4 regions of the Stenotrophomonas sp. 05L413 genome follow, and region 3 is predicted to be linked to each of the others. Evidence: predicted binding sites of a transcription regulator. Region 3 holds the regulator's gene; each other region holds the start of a gene.

Region 1 (3,204 bases), on a different contig from region 3:
TAACCATCCATCGCCGGCATCTCGATATCGGAGATCACCATGGCGTAGCGCTCGGCCGGGTTTTCGCCCGAGGCGTGGATCTGCAGCAGGTGGTCCAGCGCCTGCTTGCCGTCTGAAAGCAGGGTCGCCCCGACCCCCAGCTGGTCCAGCACGCTGCGGATCTGCTGGCGGGCCACGCGCGAATCGTCCACCACCAGCACCTGCATCGGCGGGGCATCGGGAGGCAAGGCCATGGAGGGGTCCAGCACCGCTTCGCCACGGATCTCGGCGATGTCGGCCAGCACGCTTTCCACGTCGATCACCTGGATAAGCTCACCCTGGAAGCGGGTCACCGCCGTCAGGTAGCTCGATTCGGCACCCAGTTCCGGGGGCGGATGGATGTCTTCCACCGCGATGTTGACGATGCGTTCCACGCCGCTGACCAGGAAGCCCTGGATGGAGCGGTTGAACTCGGTCACCACCAGGTAGCCCGGCGCCTTGTCGGCATCGGGCTCACGCTCGGGATGGCCGATCGCCAGGCCCAGGTCCAGCACCGGCACCGAGCGGCCACGCACATCGGCCACACCGGCGAACTGGCTGGGCAGCCCGGGCACCTGGAACAGATCCGGGCGCCGCAGGACTTCCTGCACCTTGAACACATTCACGCCAAAAAGCTGACGTCCCCCCAGCCGGAACAGCAGCAGGGCCAGACGATTGTGGCCGGCCAGGCGCGTACGCTGGTCGATGCGGTTGAGCAGGTCATGAGACATGGGCTTGGTATCGGCGGGAGCGGCGGTGACTTGAGCGCCGCGTAGAGGGCGGTTCGGCATGGGGCTTGCATCGTGCTGCGCATGTTCCTTGCCCATGGAGTGCCCATGCGATCTCTTGTCTTTGCCGCGCTGCTGCTGGCGGCGCCCGCCTGGGCGGCCGGTGGTTGGCAGCCGGTGGATAGCATCCGCCAGGCCGCGCTCGGCACCTTGCCGGCCGGCAGCGAGGGCGACACCACCCTGGATTCGGCGCTGCGCCTGCCTGCCTGCGGTCAGCCGCTGGCGGCCCAGCCGACCGGCACCAGTACCGTGGAAGTCAGCTGCCCGGATGCAGGCGGCTGGCGCCTGTTCGTGCCGGTAAAGGTGCGTCGCAACCAGACCGTGCTGATCCTCAATCGGGGCGTGGCCGCTGGAGAAACCCTGTCGGCGGCCGATATCACTACTGGCCAGCGTGATGCGGCCCGGATCGCCGGCGCCGCATTGGCCGATCCGGCCGCCGCCGTCGGCCGCGTGGCGCGCAGGACCCTCAGTGCTGGCAGTCTGCTCTCGGCCAATGACCTGGTCGCGCAGCGGCTGGTGCGCCGGGGCGACAGTGTCGCGCTGGTGTCGCGGCGGGGCGGGGTGGAGGTCCGGGTGGCCGGGCGCGCCATGGCCGATGCCGGCGAGAATGAGCGGGTCTCGGTCGAGAACCTGTCGTCCCGCAAGATCGTGCAAGGCACCGTCGCAGCCAGCGGTGACGTTTTAGTGACGCGCTGAACACGATTGTGAATACGGGCCACATTTCCCGTAAAACCTGCAATATTCCCCTAAAGATGGCGCCCGACCGGCCGTTATCCCTTGTGAACCGCATTCCCAGGACAACTCCATGAGCCAGAAAATCGACGGCAACCTGCAGGCCACCGCCCATCTGCGCAGCGTCGCTCCCGGCAACAAGCCGAGCGTCAGCACCGATGCCCCGGCCCGCCCGGTGGAAGCCGCTGACAGCCTGCGCCTGACCGGCGAAGCCACCAGCCTGCAGGCGATGCAGCGCGAACTGTCCACGGCTCCGGCGATCGACGCGGCCCGTGTCCAGGCCGTGCGCGACTCGCTGCAGAACGGCACCTACAAGATCAATCCCGACGCGATCGCCTCGCGCATGCTTGAGCTGGACCAGCAGCTGCAGGGATGAAGCTGGCGATGAGCGAGCCGCTGCAGCGCCTCAGCGATGCCTTGGACGTCGAACGCCAGGCATTGGTCGAGCATGACGTGCAGGCCCTGATCCGCGCGACCGGCGCCAAGCTGGAGGCGTTGCGGGCACTCGAAGCCGCGCTGCCGCTTGGCCAGGCCGAGCGTGTGCAGGAACTGGCAGAGCGCAACCGTGCCAATGGTGTACTGCTTTCACGGCGCCGCCGCGAGGTCAACTGGGCATTGCGCCAGCTCGGCCGCAGCGAAGATGCCGCGTCGTACGATGCCAAGGGCCAGTCGCACACGCTCAACACCCGGCGGCCGCTCGCGGTCGCCTGATCTCCCCATCTGGCGGCCCCAGGCTGCCGATGTGAACGTCACCGCGTATATTGAGCGCCTGTTTCCCGCCGCCTCGATGTGACCGTGACCGTAACTTCCGCCCTTGTCACCGCCCCGTTGCCCCCGCATCCGGTCCTGCTTGCCCTGTTTGAACGGATCAAGGAGGGCGTGCTGCTGTTCCGCGAGGATGGCAGCGTGGCCCTGGCCAATGCCGCCGTCAGCGAGATCCTCGGCCAGGCCGAGCGCGATGCCGAACTGACCCCAGCGCAATGGCTGCGCCAGTTGCTGCCACCGGATGCGCTGGAACAGGCGCGCCTCAACGGCCACTGGAACGGCAGCCTTCCGGTCGGCGAGCGCATGGTCATCGCCCATGTCTACCATCACGACGATGGCGGCCAGCGACACTATCTGGCCTTGTTCCGCCGCATCGAAGGCCAAGAGGATTACGAGCGCGAGCTGCAGCAGCGACATGCCGAACTGCGCCAGGCGTACCTGCGCCTCAACGGTACCCAGGAAAAGCTGCTGCAGTCGGAGAAGATGGCCTCGATCGGTCAGCTCGCCGCTGGTGTGGCGCACGAGATCAACAACCCGATCGGTTATGTGCACTCCAACCTCGGCAGCCTGCAGGAATACCTGCGCAGCCTGTTCACCGTGATCGAAGCCTACGAGCGCGCCCTGCGGGCACCAGATCCGAAGGCGTTGATCCCGGAAATCGATGACATCCGCCAACGCTTCGACATCGATTTCATCAGCCGTGATCTGCCGCAGCTGATGGCCGAATCACGCGAGGGCATCGAGCGGGTGACCCGGATCGTGCGCGATCTGAAGGACTTCTCGTATTCCGGCCGGGATGAGTCGTGGAAGCTGGTGGACCTGCACGCGGGCCTGGAATCCACGATCAACATCATCTGGAACGAGCTCAAATACAAGGTGACCCTGCACCGCGAGTTCGGCC
Region 2 (3,204 bases), on a different contig from region 3:
CGATCTGCATACCGATCTGGCCCTGCTCGGCGACCTGCTGGCCGGGCGCCGCGAGCATTACCACATGGAGAAGCGTTACCTGGGCAAGGCCGGCAACCTGGTCTGGGGGCGGCTGTCGGTGTCGCTGGTGCGCACGGAAAATGGCGAGCCGCTGCATTTCGTTTCGCAGATCCAGGACGTGACCGCCCAGCGGCTCAGCGGCCAGCAACTTCGCGAATCCGAGCAGCGCACCCGCGTCACGTTGGATGCGGTGGCCGACATGGTGCTGACCCTGGACCTGCACGGCGGCATCCAGTACGCCAACGCCGCGGCCACCCGCGCGCTGGCCGGGGAGGGCGCTGGGGCCCTGGCGGGCAGCCAGCTGCAGGAGGTGATGGAGCTCACGACCGAATACGCGCCGCGCTCCCCGCTGGATGTGGCCGTGCTGCTCGACCCGGACAGCAATGCGGTCGACCTGCATTCGGACCTGCTGTTGTCAGTGGGGGCGCATCTGCTGCCGGTCGACCTGACCCGCGCCTGGCTGCGCGATGAAAACGGCCAGACCACCGGCGCGGTCTGGGTGATCCGTGACGTCACCCAGCAGCGTGCGCGCCAGCGTGAAGCCCGGCATCTGGCCGAAATCGATCCGCTGACCGAGCTGAGCAACCGGCGCGGCTTCGAAGCGCACCTGCAGCAGGCCATCACCCGGGTCGCGCGGACCGGGCAGTCGGCCTCGTTGATGTATATCGACCTGGACCACTTCAAGCCGGTCAACGATACCCATGGCCATCTGGCCGGCGATGCCGTGCTGTGGGCGGTGGCCAGCGTGCTGCGGCACGGCGTGCGCGATTCGGACATCGTGGCGCGCTTGGGGGGCGACGAGTTCGCGGTGATCCTGGCCGGCTGTTCGCTCAAGCGTGCCCGCCGCATCGCCAGCGATCTGCTCGAGGCGATGCGGGGGTTGTCGATCCCCTGGGACCAGCGGCGGTTGAGTGTGGGTGCCAGCATCGGCATCGCGCCATTGTTCGGGGGCATGAGCGTGGATGACGCGGTCGCCGCGGCCGATGCACAGTGCTACCGGGCCAAAGCGATGGGACGCGACAACGTCCAGGTGGAGGCCGACGCGCTCGGGGCCGTGGATCCCCTCGACGCCCTGGATGCGAGCGAAAGTGGCGAATGAGCACGGCCGGCCCTGCGCGGCGCCGGCCCGATGGTCGCCCTAAAGGTTTCAGAATCTCCGCCGTTATATGACTCGCAGTTGCTGCCCGTCTGCTCACGTGGATATCTGGCCGTACACCTTTTTTAAATGGTTCATGTTCGCCGGCCCGCCCGGTGTTTGAAGCCCATCGAAGTTGCGTCATCCCCACTGACGATCTTCGTGAGTCCCAGCCAACGGAATACCGCCACCGGGCCACCGCCCGGCGCTGACCTATTCGCTAACCGGACACCGAGGTCTAACGATGATTACTTCAGGCTTGCACACGCATGTGCCAGGTCGCGCCAGCGACGCCGACGCCGACGCCGGGTCGTTGTGGCGAACGCTCACGGCATGGTTCGTTTCCCGTCGCGCGGCCCATGGCAGCGCGGCATCGGCCGCGCTGCAACGGCAGGCCGAGCTCGAAGAGCAGATCAAGGCGCTGCATAGAGTCCAGGCCGTCATCGAGTTCCACCTCGATGGCACCATCGTGCATGCCAACGACAATTTCCTGCAGACACTGGGCTACACGCTGGAGGAGATCCAGGGCAGGCACCACGCCATGTTCGTGGATGCCGAGTATGCGAAGAGCGGGGAGTACCGGGACTTCTGGGCCAACCTGGGCCGCGGTGAGTTCGACGCCGGCCAGTACCGGCGGATCGGCAAGGGTGGACGCGAGATCTGGATCCAGGCGTCCTACAACCCGGTGTTCGACAGCAACGGACGACCGTACAAGGTCGTCAAGTTCGCGACCGACATCACCGCGCAGAAATTGCAGGCGGCCGACTTTGCCGGCCAGCTCGCCGCGATCAACACATCGCAGGCCGTGATCGAGTTCGACCTCGAGGGCCGCATCCTGGCCGCCAACGAGAACTTCCTCGCTGCCATGGGCTATGCACTGGAGGAGGTGCGCGGGCAGCACCATGCGATGTTTGCCGAACCGGCGTATCGCGAGAGCGCGCAATACCGTGCGTTCTGGGCAAAGCTCGGCCGCGGCGAGTACGATGCCGGCCAGTACAAGCGCATGGGAAAGGGCGGGCGCGAGGTCTGGATCCAAGCTTCGTACAACCCGATCTACGATATGAACGGACGGCCGTTCAAGGTGGTCAAGTACGCTACCGACATCACGGCCCAGGTGCGTGACTCCCTGGCGCTGCAGCAGGCCGTCGCGCAGACGCGTGAAGTGGTGGCGGCCGCGCAGGGTGGCGATCTGACCGGCCATATCGCCACCCAGGACAAGACCGGCCCGATCGCCGAGTTGTGCGAGGGCATCAATGCGCTGGTCGAAGCGATGGCCGGCATCATCACCCAGATCAAGCTGGCGGCCGACACCATCGCCGTGGGTGCCAGCGAGATCGCCGAAGGCAACAGCGACCTGTCCGTGCGCACCGAGCAGCAGGCGGCCTCGCTGGAGGAGACCGCCGTCTCGATGAAGGGGCTGACCGCAACCGTGCGGCGCACCGCGGACAACGCCCGCCAGGCCAATGAGCTGGCCGGTGGCGCGGTCGAGGTGGCGGCGCAGGGTGGCCACGTGGTGCAGGAGGTGGTCTCCACCATGTCGCTGATCAATGACTCCTCGCGGCGCATCGTCGACATCATCGGCGTGATCGACGGTATCGCGTTCCAGACCAATATCCTGGCCCTCAATGCCGCCGTCGAAGCGGCCCGTGCCGGCGAGCATGGCCGCGGCTTTGCGGTGGTCGCCTCGGAAATCCGCTCGCTGTCGCAGCGTTCTGCCGAAGCCGCCAAGGAGATCAAGCAGCTGATCGGCGACTCGGTGGAGAAGGTCGGGGCGGGCACGCGCCAGGTCGAAAGCGCGGGCCGCACCATGGACGAGATCGTGGTCAGCGTGAAACGCGTGAGCGATCTCATGGCCGACATCAGCGCGGCGGCCCAGCAGCAGAGCGAGGGCATCGAGCAGATCAACCAGGTGGTCGAGCACATCGACGAGAGCACCCAGCAGAATGCCGCGCTGGTCGAAGAGGCCTCCGCGGCGGCCCGCAGCATGGAAGAGCAGTCCACCCAGTTGC
Region 3 (3,204 bases):
GGTCCCGGCCGAGACCGAATCCAGCATCGACTGCAGGTAATCCAGCGATTGCTGGGCCGCATCGAAGTGGTGGGCCTGCAGCGTGGCCTGGCCGGAGCGGGCCATGCCGAGGGTTTCCTCGGCGGCGTGGCACAGCTCGACCATCGCCTGGATGCCGAGGAAGCCGGCACCGCCCTTGAGCGTGTGGAAGCCACGGAACACGGCGTTGAGCTGGTCGGCATCCTGGGGCGCCTGCTCCAGCGACACCAGCTGTTCGCCGAGGCGATCCAGGATTTCCTGGGCCTCGAGGATGAAGTCGGCAGCGATATCGTCTGGCACAGCACTCATGATCGTTACAGTCCCAGGTCCGAGAGCAGGTCGTCGGCGTCGTTCTGTGACACCGCATGGCGATCCAGGCCCTTCAGGGCCGGGCCGGCCAGGCCGTTGTTGTCGCGCTTGTTCTCGTCTTCCTGCGGGGGCAGGCCGAGCGCACCGAAGCCCTCATGCACGCGACGCACGATCCCGACCACGCGGCGGATGATCTGCCCGGTCAGGTCCTGGTAGCTCTGGGTCAGCGCGATTTCGGTGAGGTTGTGGCGGATCCGGTCCAGTTGCTGGCCCTGGTCGGGCGTCAACCCGTTGGCGCGCAGCTGTTCGGTGAGCGAGCGACATTCTTCGGCCAGGTCCAGCGTGCGGTGGGTGGCCTGTTCGGTCATCGCCACCACGTGGTCCAGGCGCGCGCAGGCGTCATCCAGCTCGCCGGCTTCGCTGGGCAGGCTGGGCAGTTCGCCCAAGGCCTGGCCGAGCTCGCGGGCCAGGCGGTTCAGGCCGGCCATCATCGGCTGCGTGCGCAGCGCGGCGAGGGCGTCGATTTCCCGGCGCCAACCGGCTTCGTCACCGCTTTCCAGCGCGGCCAGGGCATCCTGCAGGCGCTGCACCAGCGCGGATTTGTCGCTCAGGGTTTCCATCAGGCGCTCGCCGCCAGGCGTTCGAAGATCTTGCCGAGCTTTTCTTCCAGGGTCTGGGCGGTGAACGGCTTGATGATGTACCCGTTCACGCCGGCCTGCGCCGCTTCAATGATCTGCTCGCGCTTGGCTTCCGCGGTCACCATCAGCACCGGCAGCGTCTTGAGCTTGGCGTCGGCACGCACGGCCTTGAGCAGGTCGATGCCGGTCATGACCGGCATGTTCCAGTCGGTGACCACGAAATCGAACGGCTGGCTCTGCAACAGCGCCAGCGCGGCATGCCCGTCCTCGGCTTCGGCCGTATTGGTGAAGCCCAGATCGCCCAGCAGGTTCTTGACGATACGACGCATGGTCGAGAAGTCGTCGACGATCAGGATACGCATGTTCTTGTTCAAAGCACTTTCCTCGATTTCAATGGTTCTCGAGGCCGGCGTCTGCCGCCTCGAAGATCTTCAGCCGGCCCCGCAGGCGCAGCACGGCCTGGCCATGGATCTGGCACACGCGCGATTCGCTGACACCCAACACGGCGCCGATCTCTTTCAGGTTCAGTTCCTGCTCGTAGTACAGCGACAGCACCAGCTGTTCGCGCTCGGGCAGCAGGCCGATCGCGTTGCCCAGCTCACGCCCGAACTCGCCGCGTTCCAGCACCTGCTGCGGGGTCGGGCCGCCCTGGGCGACGGTGTCCAGCTCGCCCTGGTCCTCGATCCGCGATTCCAGGCTCAGCACCTGGCCCCGCGAGGCGTCTTCCATCAGGCGCAGGTAATCCGGCAGCGGCATGTCCATCGCGGCGGCCACTTCGGTGGCGCTGGCGGCACGGCCGGTGCTCTGCTCCAGGCGACGGATGGTCGCGGCGGCATCCCGGGCGCGGCGGTGCACCGAGCGCGGCACCCAGTCGCCACGGCGGATTTCATCGATCATCGAACCGCGGATGCGGATCGAGGCGTAGGTTTCGAACGAGGCGCCCTGGTCGGCGTCGTAGCTGCGCGAGGCCTCGATCAGGCCCATCATGCCGGCCTGGATCAGGTCGTCGACCTCCACGCTGGCTGGCAGACGTGCTGCCAGATGATGGGCGATGCGGCGGACCAGATCCGAGTGCTGGGCAATGCACTCGTTGGCCGCGGTCCGCTGGACTTCTTTGTATTGTGCTGCGCCCTTCATACCGTCACCCCGCGTTGCTTGAGGATGCGTTCCAGGAAGAATTCGACCCCGCCACGCGGCTCGGTCGGGGCCTGCCAGCGGGCGGTGCGGCGCGCGATCTCGGTCAGCGCCAGGGCGGCCGGGCTGGACGGGTAGGCCTTCACCACCGGCTGCTGGCGCTGCACCGACAGGCGCAGCCAGTCATCCTGCGGCACGCAGCCCAGGTAGTTCAGCGAGACATCGGCGAGGAACTTCTCGCAGACGCGGCTCAGCTTTTCGTACAGCACGCGGCCTTCGTTCGGGTCGCGCACCATGTTGGCCACCACCTGGATCCGGTCCACGCCGCGCTCGCGCGAGAGGACCTTGATCAGCGCGTAGGCGTCGGTGATCGAGGCCGGCTCATCGCAGACCACCACCACGGTGTCCTGTGCGGCCTGGCAGAAGGTCAGCACGCCATCGGTGATGCCGGCGGCGGTATCCACGATCATGATGTCCAGCTCGCGCTCGAGCTCGGAGAACACGTTGACCAGGCCGACGTGCTCGGCCGGCTGCAGCTCGGCCATGTGGCGGCGACCGGAGGCGGCCGGGACCACCAGCACGCCGCCGGGGCCTTCCATGATCACTTCTTCCAGCGTGCAGCGCCCGGCGACGAGGTCGGCCAGGGTCACCTTCGGCTGCAGGCCGAGGATCACGTCGATGTTGGCCAGGCCGAGGTCGGCATCCAGCAGCAGCGTGCGCTTGCCCATGTCCGCCAGCGCCACGGCCAGATTGGCCGAAACGTTCGTTTTGCCCACGCCGCCCTTGCCGCCGGTGACGGCGATGGTGCGGACCGGGCCCAGCGGCTGGCTTCGGGTAGCCGACAACGGGAAGGTCTTGGTCAGCTTGGCGTACTCACGCGACGGCATGGTTCAACTCCGGGTTGCAGGGCATATCGGCCGCGCGGCGCAAATCTTCAAGGCGAAGTGCAAGATTGGCCGCACTGGCACGGTGCAGGTCTTCAGGAACGTCCTGGCCATCGGTGACCCAGGTGATCGGCAGGCGGTGATCCACGGCCACCGACAGGGCGGTACCGAAGCGGCCGGTTTCGTCCAGCTTGCTCAGCACCACGCCCTGCGGGTTGGCG
Region 4 (3,204 bases), on a different contig from region 3:
GCGGGCGCAGATCAATGTCGGTAGCGGGCCGTGTCATGTCCATACCCGGGTGATTCGCGCCGGTGCGCGGAATATCACGGGCGCGGGCTCAGCGCGGTGGCTCGGCCGCCAGTACGCGGTTCTTGCCGACCCGCTTGGCCGCATACAGCGACGCATCGGCACGCCGCAGCAGCGCCTCGGCTGGCTCGCCCGGCTGCCATTGCGCCAGCCCGGCGCTGAAATGCACCGGCACGCGCTGTTCGTCCAGCGGCAGCGGCCGCTGCGCCAACGAGCGCTGCAGCCGAAGCAGGGTGGACATGCTGTCCGCTGCAGGTGTTTCCGGCAGCAGCAGGACGAACTCATCGCCGCCGAGCCGGGCGATGGCATCGCTGCTGCGCAGGTGCAGCTGGCAGACGGTCACCAGGTGGCGAAGCACCGCATCGCCACCTGCATGGCCATGCAGGGTATTGGTCTGATGGAAATCGTCCAGGTCCAGCAGGGCCAGCGCCAGCGGATGGCCGTGGCGGGCGGCACGCGCCAGTTCGCGCTCCAGCAGCTCATCCAGACCGCGGCGGTTGAGCGCACCGGTCAGCGGATCGGTCCGGATCAACCCGGAGACCTCGCGCAGCTCCTGCTCCAGCTCGGCGATGCGCTGTTCGGCCTGTTCCACTTCACGGCGTGCATTGCCCAGGTGGTCGCGCGCCTGCAGGGCCTGATCCTGCACCCGGCCGGTGTCCTGCAGCACGTCCTGCAGCAACTGGTTGAGGTCGGCGATGCTGCGCGCTTCCTTCAGGGCCAGCGCGTAGCTGCTGATCCGGTCATGGTATTCGCCCGTGCTCACCGCCATGCCGTCCAGGCGCTCGATGAAGCCCCCCATGACGTTCTTCATCGCCGCCTTGGATTCGACGATGCCCTGCTTGAGCAGCCCCTGCTTGTAGATCACCTCGCGCAGGTTGGCGCGCGCCTGTTCGACCGAATCGCGATCCAGCGGGCCGCCGATCAGCGAACGCACCGCGTGGACCTGGCCGTGCAGCCAGCTGCTGTCATCCAGCAGCTCGCTGATGTTGTCCAACAGCAGATCGAACAGACTCAGCAACAGCTCCTGCTGTTCCTGCCAGCCATCGCTGCGCACGCCGATCTGGTGCGAGAGCTCGCGCAGCCGTTGTTCGATCGGCTGCAGCGGCTGGCCGGGATGCCAGTGGCGCAGTTCACCGGCCAGCTGCACCGGCTCCTCGCGCAGCTCGGGCATGTTCTGCAGCAGGCTGGCCACGGTCACCCCGACGGTATGCCGCAGCAGCTCGCGCAGGCGCAGGCTGTCGGGCTGGCCATCCGGGGTTTCCTGTTCGATGGTGCGGATGTACTTGTCGATCAGCTGGCGCATCGCGCGGCCATAGCTGACCCAATCCGCGCTGCGCTGCGCCGACTGCAGGCGCAGGCCCATGTCGCCCAGCTCGCCGGGCAGGGTGGACATGCCATTGGCGAACGCGGCCAGCAGCGGCTCGGGCGCATCGATGCCGGCGAACAACCGTTGCAGCATCGCGCTGCTGCCCCCCTTGGGGCCGGGCGCCGGCTCGCTGGCGGCCTCCACCGCTGTGCCCACGCTCTGCCGCCGCGACAGCAGCCGCCCGACGGCGGTGCCGGGGCTGGGGGGAGCGTCGTGCGGGTCCGTCATGCGGCAGATCCTTGCAGGGCACGGCCGGAGCCGGAGCGGTGGAGAGGTGGGAACAGTATCGGCGCAGTGGGGCCGGCCTTGAACCGGTCATGCATGGCAGGATGGTAAGCACGGCGACGGCAGGAGAGTGCGATGAAGGTGATGCTGGTGGGGGCGACCGGACTGGTCGGCAGTCATGTGCTGCGGCAACTACTGGACGACCCCCGTTGCGATGCGGTGATCGCCCCGACCCGCCGCGCGCTGGATACCACGGATGCAGCGCTGCTCAACCCGGTGGTGGACTTCGCACAGTTGCCGGGCGAGGCCGACTGGTGGGCGGTGGATGCCGTGATCTGCGCGCTCGGTACGACGATCAAACAGGCCGGCAGCCAGGAGGCGTTCGCACGGGTCGACCATGATTTTCCGCTGGCCGTGGCACAGCAGGCACGCGCCCGCGGCGCGCATGCCTTCGCGTTGAACTCGGCGATGGGCGCCGATGCGGGCGCGCGGCTCTTCTACAACCAGGTCAAAGGCCGGCTGGAGCAGGACCTGCGGGAGCTGGGCTACCCTTCGCTGACCCTGGTCCGGCCCGGACTGATCGGCGGCGAACGTGCCGAGCGGCGCACCGGCGAGCATCTGGCCAGCGTGGTGCTGGGGGTGCTCGGTCCGGTCCTGCCGCGCGCCTGGCGGATCAATCCGGCCGGGACGATTGCCGCCGCGCTGGTTGAGGCGGCGCTGGTGCCGACGCCCGGCGTCAGGATCGTGGGTTCGGCCGATCTGGCGGCGCGCTGAGCCGCTGACGGCCGGATGCGCGGCCCCCCGGCCACTGCGCTACCCTTTCAGCCCCTTTAGCGGTCCCTGCCATGTCCGTCGACAAGAACCAACGCGATCTCGAAGCTGGTATCCACACCGATCTGGAGGGGCGGCTGACCTACGGCGGCTACCTGCGCCTGGATCAGCTGCTGTCGGCCCAGCAGCCGCTGTCCAACCCGCCGCACCACGACGAAATGCTGTTCATCATCCAGCACCAGACCTCCGAGCTGTGGCTGAAGCTGCTGGCACACGAGCTGCGCGCGGCGATCGGCTTCCTGCAGCGCGACGAGGTCTGGCAGTGCCGCAAGGTGCTGGCGCGCAGCAAGCAGGTGCTGCGCCAGCTGACCGAGCAGTGGTCGGTGCTGGAGACGCTGACCCCTTCGGAGTACATGGGTTTCCGCGATGTGCTGGGCCCGTCCTCGGGCTTCCAGTCGCTGCAGTACCGCTACATCGAGTTCCTGCTGGGCAACAAGAACGCGCAGATGCTGCAGGTGTTCTCGCATGACCCGGCCGGCCAGGCCCAGCTGCAGGAGGTGCTTGATGCCCCCAGCCTGTACGAGGAGTTCCTGCGCTACCTGGCCCGCTTCGGCCATCCGGTCCCGGCCGGCTATCAGGGGCGGGACTGGCAGCAGCCGCACGTGGCCGACGATGCGCTGCACCCGGTGTTCGAGCGGATCTACCAGAACACCGACCGTTTCTGGCGTGAGTACGCGCTGTGCGAAGACCTGGTCGATCTGGAAACCGCCTTCCAGCTGTGGCGG

Evidence for each region. Region 3 encodes FliA, which starts transcription of late flagellar genes. Its sites were predicted from a motif close to TAAAGTTTNNCNNNCNNNGGCCGATAA; they were not measured.
Region 1: flgM (flagellar biosynthesis anti-sigma factor FlgM) is a predicted target of FliA. The motif match lies at 1,554-1,580, and genes of this name have one in related genera.
Region 2: AC1DIQ_RS00035 (methyl-accepting chemotaxis protein) is a predicted target of FliA. The motif match lies at 1,200-1,226, and genes of this name have one in related genera.
Region 4: AC1DIQ_RS10365 (GGDEF domain-containing protein) is a predicted target of FliA. The motif match lies at 1,707-1,733, and genes of this name have one in related genera.

The regions. Positions count from the first base shown of each region.
Region 1 is NZ_JBFTOL010000002.1:12,850-16,053, forward strand. Features, by position in the region: gene AC1DIQ_RS04865 (chemotaxis protein) at 1-749, opposite strand, end outside; gene flgA (flagellar basal body P-ring formation chaperone FlgA) at 855-1,502, shown strand; gene flgM (flagellar biosynthesis anti-sigma factor FlgM) at 1,612-1,914, shown strand; gene AC1DIQ_RS04880 (flagellar protein FlgN) at 1,917-2,249, shown strand; gene AC1DIQ_RS04885 (ATP-binding protein) at 2,334-3,204, shown strand, end outside.
Region 2 is NZ_JBFTOL010000001.1:2,918-6,121, reverse strand. Features, by position in the region: gene AC1DIQ_RS00040 (PAS domain S-box protein) at 1-1,159, shown strand, start outside; gene AC1DIQ_RS00035 (methyl-accepting chemotaxis protein) at 1,440-3,204, shown strand, end outside.
Region 3 is NZ_JBFTOL010000010.1:26,930-30,133, reverse strand. Features, by position in the region: gene AC1DIQ_RS18575 (chemotaxis protein CheA) at 1-327, opposite strand, end outside; gene AC1DIQ_RS18570 (protein phosphatase CheZ) at 333-947, opposite strand; gene cheY (chemotaxis response regulator CheY) at 947-1,339, opposite strand; gene AC1DIQ_RS18560 (RNA polymerase sigma factor FliA) at 1,356-2,102, opposite strand; gene AC1DIQ_RS18555 (MinD/ParA family ATP-binding protein) at 2,099-2,986, opposite strand; gene flhF (flagellar biosynthesis protein FlhF) at 2,973-3,204, opposite strand, start outside.
Region 4 is NZ_JBFTOL010000004.1:241,584-244,787, forward strand. Features, by position in the region: gene AC1DIQ_RS10360 (RNA polymerase sigma factor) at 1-43, opposite strand, end outside; gene AC1DIQ_RS10365 (GGDEF domain-containing protein) at 89-1,651, opposite strand; gene AC1DIQ_RS10370 (NAD-dependent epimerase/dehydratase family protein) at 1,784-2,422, shown strand; gene AC1DIQ_RS10375 (tryptophan 2,3-dioxygenase) at 2,494-3,204, shown strand, end outside.